Regions from separate parts of the Scandinavium lactucae genome, predicted to be linked through region 3. Evidence: predicted binding sites of a transcription regulator. Region 3 holds the regulator's gene; each other region holds the start of a gene.
What was found. Region 3 encodes CRP, which controls carbon source genes, mostly activating them, when cyclic AMP is high. Its sites were predicted from a motif close to ATGTGANNNNNNTCACAT; they were not measured.
Positions count from the first base shown of each region.

Region 1: serC (3-phosphoserine/phosphohydroxythreonine transaminase) is a predicted target of CRP. The motif match lies at 1,279-1,296, and genes of this name have one in related genera.
Region 2: uxuA (mannonate dehydratase) is a predicted target of CRP. The motif match lies at 1,092-1,109, and genes of this name have one in related genera.
Region 4: SIK69_RS09725 (PTS mannitol transporter subunit IICBA) is a predicted target of CRP. The motif match lies at 574-591, and genes of this name have one in related genera.

Region 1 is NZ_JAWXRD010000040.1:890,671-892,877, forward strand. It holds gene aroA (3-phosphoshikimate 1-carboxyvinyltransferase) at 1-4, opposite strand, end outside; gene serC (3-phosphoserine/phosphohydroxythreonine transaminase) at 75-1,163, opposite strand; gene SIK69_RS22020 (DUF421 domain-containing protein) at 1,342-2,034, opposite strand; gene ycaO (30S ribosomal protein S12 methylthiotransferase accessory factor YcaO) at 2,173-2,207, shown strand, end outside.
Region 2 is NZ_JAWXRD010000030.1:128,953-131,159, forward strand. It holds gene uxuA (mannonate dehydratase) at 1-995, opposite strand, end outside; gene SIK69_RS12675 (mannitol dehydrogenase family protein) at 1,202-2,207, shown strand, end outside.
Region 3 is NZ_JAWXRD010000003.1:190,486-192,692, forward strand. It holds gene SIK69_RS05160 (YccS/YhfK family putative transporter) at 1-782, opposite strand, end outside; gene crp (cAMP-activated global transcriptional regulator CRP) at 838-1,470, opposite strand; gene SIK69_RS05170 (OsmC family protein) at 1,777-2,181, shown strand.
Region 4 is NZ_JAWXRD010000028.1:54,054-56,260, forward strand. It holds gene SIK69_RS09720 (DUF3302 domain-containing protein) at 1-315, opposite strand, end outside; gene SIK69_RS09725 (PTS mannitol transporter subunit IICBA) at 855-2,207, shown strand, end outside.

The DNA of each region.
Region 1 (2,207 bases), on a different contig from region 3:
CCATGAAACTCAACTCTCAAAAGCAGAAAATAAAAAACCCCGCAGACAAGCTACGGGGATGAAAACGTAAAAGATTAACCGTGGCGGCGTTCGAACTCTTTCATAAAATCGGTTAACGCCTGCACACCTGCCAGAGGCATGGCGTTATAGATGGACGCCCGCATACCACCCACTACTCGGTGGCCTTTCAGCGCATGCAGCCCTGCGGCAAAGGATTCTTCAAGGAACAGTTTATCCAGCGCACTGTCCGCCAACTGGAAAGGTACATTCATGCGTGAACGGTTGGCCGTCGCCACGTCATTACGATAAAAGTCACTGTTGTCGATGGTGCCATACAGCAGTTCGGCTTTCTGCTGGTTAATGCGGTCCATTGCCGCCACGCCGCCCTGCTCTTTCAGCCATTTGAACACCAGTCCAGACAAATACCAGGCAAAGGTCGGCGGGGTGTTGAACATCGAATCGTTATCGTTCAGGACGGTGTAATCCAGAATCGATGGGCACATTTTATGCGCTTTACCCAGCAGATCTTCACGGACGATAACCAGCGTCAGGCCAGCGGGACCGATGTTCTTCTGCGCCCCGGCGTAAATCACGCCAAAGCGGCTGATATCAATCGGGCTGGACAGAATCGAAGATGAGAAATCCGCCGCAACGACAACGTCTTTGCCAAAGTTTGGCATTTCATTGATAGCGATGCCGTCGATGGTTTCATTCGGGCAGTAATGCAGATACGCCGCATTGTCAGAGAGCTGCCAGTCGCGCATCGGTTTTACCGCGCGCTTGCCATCAACGATAGTTTTGGCGTCGATAACATTCGGAGAGCAGTATTTCACCGCTTCTTTTACGGCGCTTTCCGCCCAGTAGCCCGCATCGACGTAGTCAGCGGTGGTTTTATCACCGAGCAGATTGAGGGGAACACCGGCAAACTGACCGCGCCCGCCGCCGTGGCAGAACAGCACTTTGTAGTTGGAAGGGATATTCAGCAAATCACGGAAATCTTTTTCTGCTGTTTCAGCGACCTGGATGAACTCTTTTCCACGATGGCTGATTTCCATCACCGAGGTACCCAACCCCTGCCAGTCACACAGTTCCTGTTGAGCCAGTTGAAGAACATCTGCCGGAAGCATTGCCGGACCTGAACTAAAATTAAAGACCTGAGCCATTTCCCCTCACCACGCTGTGCACGTTATCTACCCGAAGGCATAAGTTATTCCTGTGGCTATCGGTTTTACCATTCAGTGACACACGCCGCAATGGCTAATACTCGCTGGCAGAAAAATGTGGCGAAGCTCACACAACACAATCTGCCAGCTTGACGATACAATGCCGACATTTTTGCTGTCAGGTGATCCGTTTCGCCCGACTGGCCTTTGCCCACTCCGGATTTGCACAACGCGGACAGTTTCGACGGTCGCCCGCATGCAGATGAAAAATCGCGCTGCATCGGGTACAGGAATAATCGTTTTCTTCCGGCACGGTGGTGAAACGCTCGACGCATTTACCGGGCAAAATCGGCAGCCCGGCTTTCACCTCATCGTCACCGAAAAAGTAGACGCTGATTTGGCCGTTGGTTTCGAGGATGGCGCGTTTAATCTGTCCGAGGTGTTCGATGCCATTCAGGCGAAGTTCCATAAAGAATTCAAACTCGGTCATGTTCTCGGCTTGCAGCTTCTCCCAGGCGAGCTCTCCGTCGGTCACAATAATGACTGGCTTACCCTCCAGCAGATCCTCTAGCTTTTCGCTGTGCGCCATCAGCCACATCACGAGGCGGTAAAGCCCCGCCAGCGAGATAAAGACCACCAGCACCGGCAGCATAGGCACATCATCATAGAACGCCACATCTCCGGCGGCGGAACCCAATGTCAGAATAATGAGCACTTCAAAGAGCGACATCTGCCGCACGCCGCGACGTCCGGTAATTTTTAAGAACAGAAACACCAGAATGAAGGTGTAAAGGCTACGCAGCGCCACTTCCCCGAGAAACTCAACGGGGACCTTGTCAAACGCCATGCGGTGCAAATCAAATGCTTTCATTTTTATATGCCTTAACAGAGAGTTATTGGTTCTAAGCGTAGCCGAGGCTTTTATTTTCGCCGCCTGGGCCGGGACGATAGCGCCTGACACACAAAACCCGTATCATTGCGCGCTTTCCGTACGACAAAAGTGACCGCCATGACCCAAACATTTATTCCCGGCAAAGACGCCGC
Region 2 (2,207 bases), on a different contig from region 3:
GACAGAATCGCGTCAACCACCGCCACCATATTCACGTCACCGTGCAGATGGGAACCTTCGTGGAAGGTTTTTGGATTGCCTTCGCGGCAGGTCGCGCGCAGGTGGGTGAAGTGAATGCGATCGCCAAAGGTTTCAATCATTTTCACCAGGTCGTTATCCGCGCGAACGCCGTAAGAGCCGGTACACATGGTGAAGCCGTTGTTAATGCTGTCGACGGTTTCTTTCAGCCACTGCATATCTTCAATGGTCGACACGATACGCGGCAGGCCGAGGATAGGACGCGGAGGATCGTCCGGGTGAACGGCCAGGCGCACGCCGACTTCTTCCGCCACCGGTACGATTGCACGCAGGAACACCGCCATGTTTTCACGTAGCGTCTCTTTGCTGATGTGATCATATTCAGCCAGACGCTGACGGAACTGGTCCAGGGTGTAACCCTCTTCCGCGCCCGGTAAACCGGCAATAATATTACGGGTCAGCTTTTCAATTTCTGCCGCGCTCATCGCCTTGAAATACGCCTGCGCCTGCTGCTGCTCTTCCGCGCTGTAATCCGCTTCAGCCCCCGGGCGCTTGAGGATATGCAGTTCAAATGCGGCGAAGGCAATCTGGTCGAAACGCAGAGCTTTGGAGCCGTCTGGCAGCTGGTACTCAAGGTCAGTACGCGTCCAGTCGAGGATCGGCATAAAGTTGTAGCAGACGGTATCAATCCCGCAGGCCGCCAGATTACGGATGCTCTGCTGGTAGTTAGTAATCCAGGTTTTGCAGTCGCCGGACTGGGTTTTAATCTCTTCGTGGACCGGGATACTTTCCACCACGGACCAGGTCAGCCCTTTTTCCGCGAGCAACGCCTGACGCGCTTTAATTTCATCCACCGGCCAGACCTGACCGTTCGGAATGTGGTGTAGCGCAGTGACTACGCCGGTTGCGCCAGCCTGGCGCACATCATCAAGAGAAACAGGATCTTTCGGTCCATACCAACGCCAGGTTTGTTCCATTGTCACACCCTCTTAAGTTGTTATACCAATAATGGAATGGCTAATGACGACTACCATACATGTTTCTGCAAAAGCGTCAAATTCCGCCCCGGCATTGATTGATCCAGCTCACATTCCCGGGATAAATACGGCACACCAATTCAATTTGCTGTCATATAACTTTACACTGCCAATTGTTAATTAATGGTTAAGCAGGTGTTTATATAATGAAGACGATCGCCACCGCCACGCTGCCCGACAACGTGCAATTCCCTCAGTATGACCGACAACAGCTTCGTTCGCGGATTGTCCATTTCGGCTTTGGCGCATTCCATCGGGCCCACCAGGCACTGCTGACGGATCGGGTACTGAATGCCAAAGGCGGTGACTGGGGTCTGTGCGAAATCAGCCTGTTTAGCGGCGATGTATTGATGAGCCAGCTGCGCGCCCAGAACCATCTGTATACGGTGCTGGAGAAAGGTGCGGACGGTAACCAGCCGATTATCATCGGGGCGGTGAATGAATGCCTGAATGCAAAACTCGATTCCCTGGCGGCGATCATTGAGAAATTCTGCGAGCCGCAGGTGGCGATTGTCTCTCTTACCATCACCGAGAAAGGCTACTGCATTGACCCGGCGACCGGTCGGCTGGATGTCACACAGCCGCGGATTGTTCACGATCTTGAGAACCCTTCTGAGCCGCATTCCGCGCCGGGAATACTGGTTGAAGCGTTACATCGTCGCCGCGAGCGCGGGCTCCCGCCTTTTACCGTTCTCTCCTGCGATAACATTCCTGACAACGGCCACGTAGTGAAAAATGCGGTATTGGGGATGGCCAATAAGCGTTCGCCCGAACTGGCACAATGGATAGCTGAACAGGTCAGTTTTCCGGGCACCATGGTCGACCGCATCGTTCCGGCGGCGACCGAAGAATCGTTGGCAGAAATTGCCGCAGCAACCGGAGTCGACGATCCGTGCGCCATCAGCTGCGAGCCGTTCATTCAGTGGGTGGTAGAAGACAACTTCGTGGCAGGTCGTCCGGAGTGGGAAATCGCGGGCGTACAAATGGTGAGTGACGTCCTGCCGTGGGAACAAATGAAGCTGCGGATGCTGAACGGCAGCCACTCATTCCTGGCCTATCTCGGTTATCTGGCCGGGTACGAACACATCAGCGATTGCATGCAGGATAGTGATTTCCGTCACGCCGCGCGTCGTCTGATGATGCAGGAGCAGG
Region 3 (2,207 bases):
GCATGGCTGCGTTCCACCAGTTTCTGCACTTCTGCGGGCTGGTGCAGGCTGACCGAAATATGTTCTTGCAGATCGAGGCCAATCTGGAAGGCGCGCAGCAGGCGCTTATATTCGTGATTCTGGTTGGCGGCCAGCATGTGCATTTGCTGGTAACACTGGGTAATCAGGTCGACGGCTTTTTGCTGTCGAGTGAGCAGTGGCGGCAGCGCTTTTTCCGGATCGGTATGCTGGGTCAGCAGGCTATATTTGGCTTCACAATAATCCGCCAGCTGGCGATAGAGCAGGCTCAGGGATTCGCGCAGCGGCTGTTCGCGCCACATCCAGAACCAGAACCAGTTAAACAGGCCGTACCACAGGGTGCCGAGAGCGTAAATCAGCAGCGGCTGCCACACTGGCATATTGCCTGCCAGGCTGAGGGTGAAGATCGAGGCAATCAGCGAAGCGGGCAGCAGGCGCGCGTGCAGAGAACTGATTTCGGCGGTAACGCCGAGCAGCATCGCCAACCCGCTCAGAATAATGGGCAGCGGTACGTCACGCGCCAGTAACAACTGCACCGCGAGGCTACAGCCCGCAAACAGCGAACCGCCAATAATCAACCGTTTGAAGAAGCGTTTGTGGGGCGTGTCCAGCCCGGCAATGTTGCAGCAGGCGGGAACCAATGAAAACAGCAGACCGTACTTGAGATACCCCAAAGCCAGACCGATAGCCACGGGTAAACAGAGCACCAGCGTTTGTCGCAGTGCGTAGTTAATTTCCGGGTGATAAATCAGCCTGCGCCACATGAGGGGAGAGACAAAAACGGCGTACTGCCCCAGGGCAATACGCCGTTAATCTGGCTTAGCGGGTACCGTAGACCACGATAGTTTTACCGTGGGCGGAGATCAGATTCTGATCTTCCAACATTTTCAGAATACGGCCCACGGTTTCACGTGAACAGCCAACGATCTGACCGATTTCCTGACGGGTGATTTTAATTTGCATACCGTCCGGGTGGGTCATAGCATCAGGCTGTTTCGCCAGGTTCAGCAGCGTCTGCGCGATACGACCGGTTACGTCGAGGAACGCCAGGTTGCCCACTTTTTCAGAGGTGACCTGCAGGCGACGCGCCATCTGGGAGGAGAGGCGCATCAGAATATCCGGGTTGACCTGGATAAGCTGACGGAATTTTTTGTAGGAGATTTCGGCCACTTCACAAGCGGTTTTCGCCCGAACCCAGGCACTACGCTCCTGACCTTCTTCGAACAGGCCAAGCTCACCGATAAAGTCGCCCTGGTTAAGGTAAGAGAGGATCATCTCTTTACCTTCTTCATCCTTGATGAGTACTGCAACAGAGCCTTTCACGATGTAGTACAGCGTTTCTGCTTTTTCACCCTGGTGAATCAGCGTGCTCTTCGATGGGTACTTATGAATGTGGCAATGAGACAAGAACCATTCAAGGGTAGGGTCTGTTTGCGGTTTGCCAAGCACCATGCGCGGTTATCCTCTGTTATAAGCTGTCTCCAGTGGCAGACAAAACACTGCCGCTGGCTTTGCAATCGTATCCTTCCCTGTGCCTGGGAAGTCGGCTGTCGGATTTTACTGCAGCCTGTAGTGTGATGTCCTCTGCATACATGCAGTACTTCAATGTATTACTGTAGCATCCCGACTGTTTTAGCATAGCTTTTGCCGCGTGTCTCCTGGTGTCTCGCTTCAGCATGACGCACGTCGCCTTCCGTTGCGAGAATTGTTATGTGCGCGTAATCTGTCAGGAAAATTGCAACTCTGGAGTTAACAATTATGCAAGCGCGTGTGAAATGGGTTGAGGGTTTAACCTTCCTGGGGGAGTCTGCTTCTGGCCACCAAATCATGATGGACGGTAACTCTGGTGACAAAGCGCCAAGCCCGATGGAAATGGTGCTGATGGCAGCGGGCGGATGCAGCGCGATTGACGTGGTATCGATTCTGCAAAAGGGGCGTCATGACGTGACCGATTGTGAGGTGAAGTTGACCTCTGAGCGTCGTGAAGAAGCTCCGCGTCTGTTTACCCACATTAATTTGCACTTCATCGTCACCGGCAAAGAGCTAAAAGAAGCCGCGGTGTCGCGTGCGGTGGATTTGTCCGCTGAGAAATACTGCTCGGTGGCGCTGATGCTGGAGAAAGCGGCGAAAATTACCCATTCGTTTGAAGTGGTCGAAGGATAAGCGCCCAGCCCGGTGGCGCTGTGCTG
Region 4 (2,207 bases), on a different contig from region 3:
CGAGCGTGATGTTTCCGCGAGTTTTTGCTCAAGCTCCGTGACCCGGCGCTGCAACTGAGCGAAAGATTCCTGTTCTGCCTGCTGCATTCCCCAGCCGCGCTCCGGGCGGTAAAGGGTGGCCCAGATCCATAAAAACGGCCAGATGACGTGGAGGGTAAACAAACTCACCCAACCCGCGACGTGAATCGCATCGGCATGAGGGTGATTACGCGATTTGGCGATAAGATAAGGAATATCATGCAAAATAATGATCCCGTAAAAAATCACCAAAAAAACGAAAATAAGCACACCCAACGCAAAATAATTAAGAAACATAGCCGCCTCGAAATTATGACATGCCCATCGGCACGCGCCCCATTGCGAAGCGCCTGAGTGATCACTGAAAAAATAATCGTTAGTCGGTCATATTGCTATAACACAGAATCACTAAACTCGCCGTCCGTTGCCCTGGAATTAACTCACCGCGATGACACAGCGAAATGCAGAACATGCGGGCGGTCACAGTTGCCCGCGCGCAGATGAAAATACTTTGTGATGTTAATCACATAACAACAACAAATCCCCGACAACAAAATGTGATTAACATCACATTAACAGCCCTTTGGAGGTGATTTTTCAGCCGACGCACTTTTTTCATCCCGTCATTTTGTGACAACGATCACGTCAATTACGCCTCATCACCCCATATTAGCGTGACTCAGATCACACAACCTGGGGCTCGCTGGACAGTTGAACGATTCAGTGCCAGATTTCGCATCATCAACAGGGTCCGGCTACCTCTGCCGCTACTTAACAACAAACCAAACCTCGGGCTTTTAGCCTGCGCGACAGCAAACATAAGAAGGGGTGTTTTTATGTCATCCGATATCAAGATCAAAGTGCAAAGCTTTGGTCGATTCCTCAGCAATATGGTGATGCCAAACATCGGCGCGTTTATCGCGTGGGGTATCATCACCGCGTTATTTATTCCAACAGGGTGGTTGCCAAACGAAACGCTGGCGAAGCTCGTCGGCCCAATGATTACTTACCTGCTGCCATTGCTGATCGGTTATACCGGTGGTCGTCTGGTTGGCGGTGACCGCGGCGGCGTGGTCGGTGCGATTACCACCATGGGCGTTATCGTCGGTGCGGATATGCCGATGTTCCTCGGCGCGATGATTGCCGGTCCACTGGGTGGCTGGGCGATTAAGCGTTTTGACGCCTGGGTAGACGGTAAGATCAAATCCGGTTTTGAAATGCTGGTGAACAACTTCTCTGCGGGCATCATCGGTATGATCCTCGCAGTACTGGCGTTCCTCGGCATTGGTCCTGCGGTTGAAGTGCTGTCCAAAGTGCTGGCTGCTGGCGTTAACTTCATGGTTGTGCATGACATGCTGCCGCTGGCGTCTATCTTTGTTGAACCGGCGAAAATCCTGTTCCTCAACAACGCCATCAACCACGGTATCTTCTCGCCGCTGGGTATTCAGCAGTCCCATGAGCTGGGCAAATCCATCTTCTTCCTGATTGAAGCTAACCCGGGTCCGGGTATGGGTGTTCTGCTGGCATACATGTTCTTTGGTCGCGGTAGCGCCAAACAGTCTGCGGGCGGGGCGGCTATCATCCACTTCCTCGGCGGTATTCACGAAATTTATTTCCCGTATGTGCTGATGAACCCACGTCTGATCCTGGCCGTTATTCTCGGCGGTATGACCGGCGTGTTCACCCTGACTATCCTCAACGGCGGCCTGGTGTCTCCGGCCTCTCCAGGCTCTATCCTGGCGATTCTGGCGATGACGCCGAAAGGCGCTTACTTCGCTAACATTGCGGCGATTGTGGCGGCAACAGTCGTCTCCTTCGTGGTCTCCGCTATCCTGCTGAAAACCAGCAAAGTGAAAGAAGAAGACGATATCGAAGCGGCAACCCGTCGTATGAACGACATGAAAGCCGAGTCCAAAGGTGCCGCCAATCCGCTGACCGCGGGTGACGTAACCAACGATCTGAGCCACGTGCGTAAAATCATCGTCGCCTGTGACGCCGGTATGGGTTCCAGCGCCATGGGTGCAGGCGTGCTGCGTAAGAAAGTGGCAGATGCGGGTCTGAGCCATATCTCTGTGACCAACAGCGCTATCAACAACCTGCCGCCGGATGTCGACCTGGTGATCACTCACCGCGACCTGACCGAGCGTGCGATGCGCCAGGTGCCGCAGGCCCAGCATATTTCGCTGACC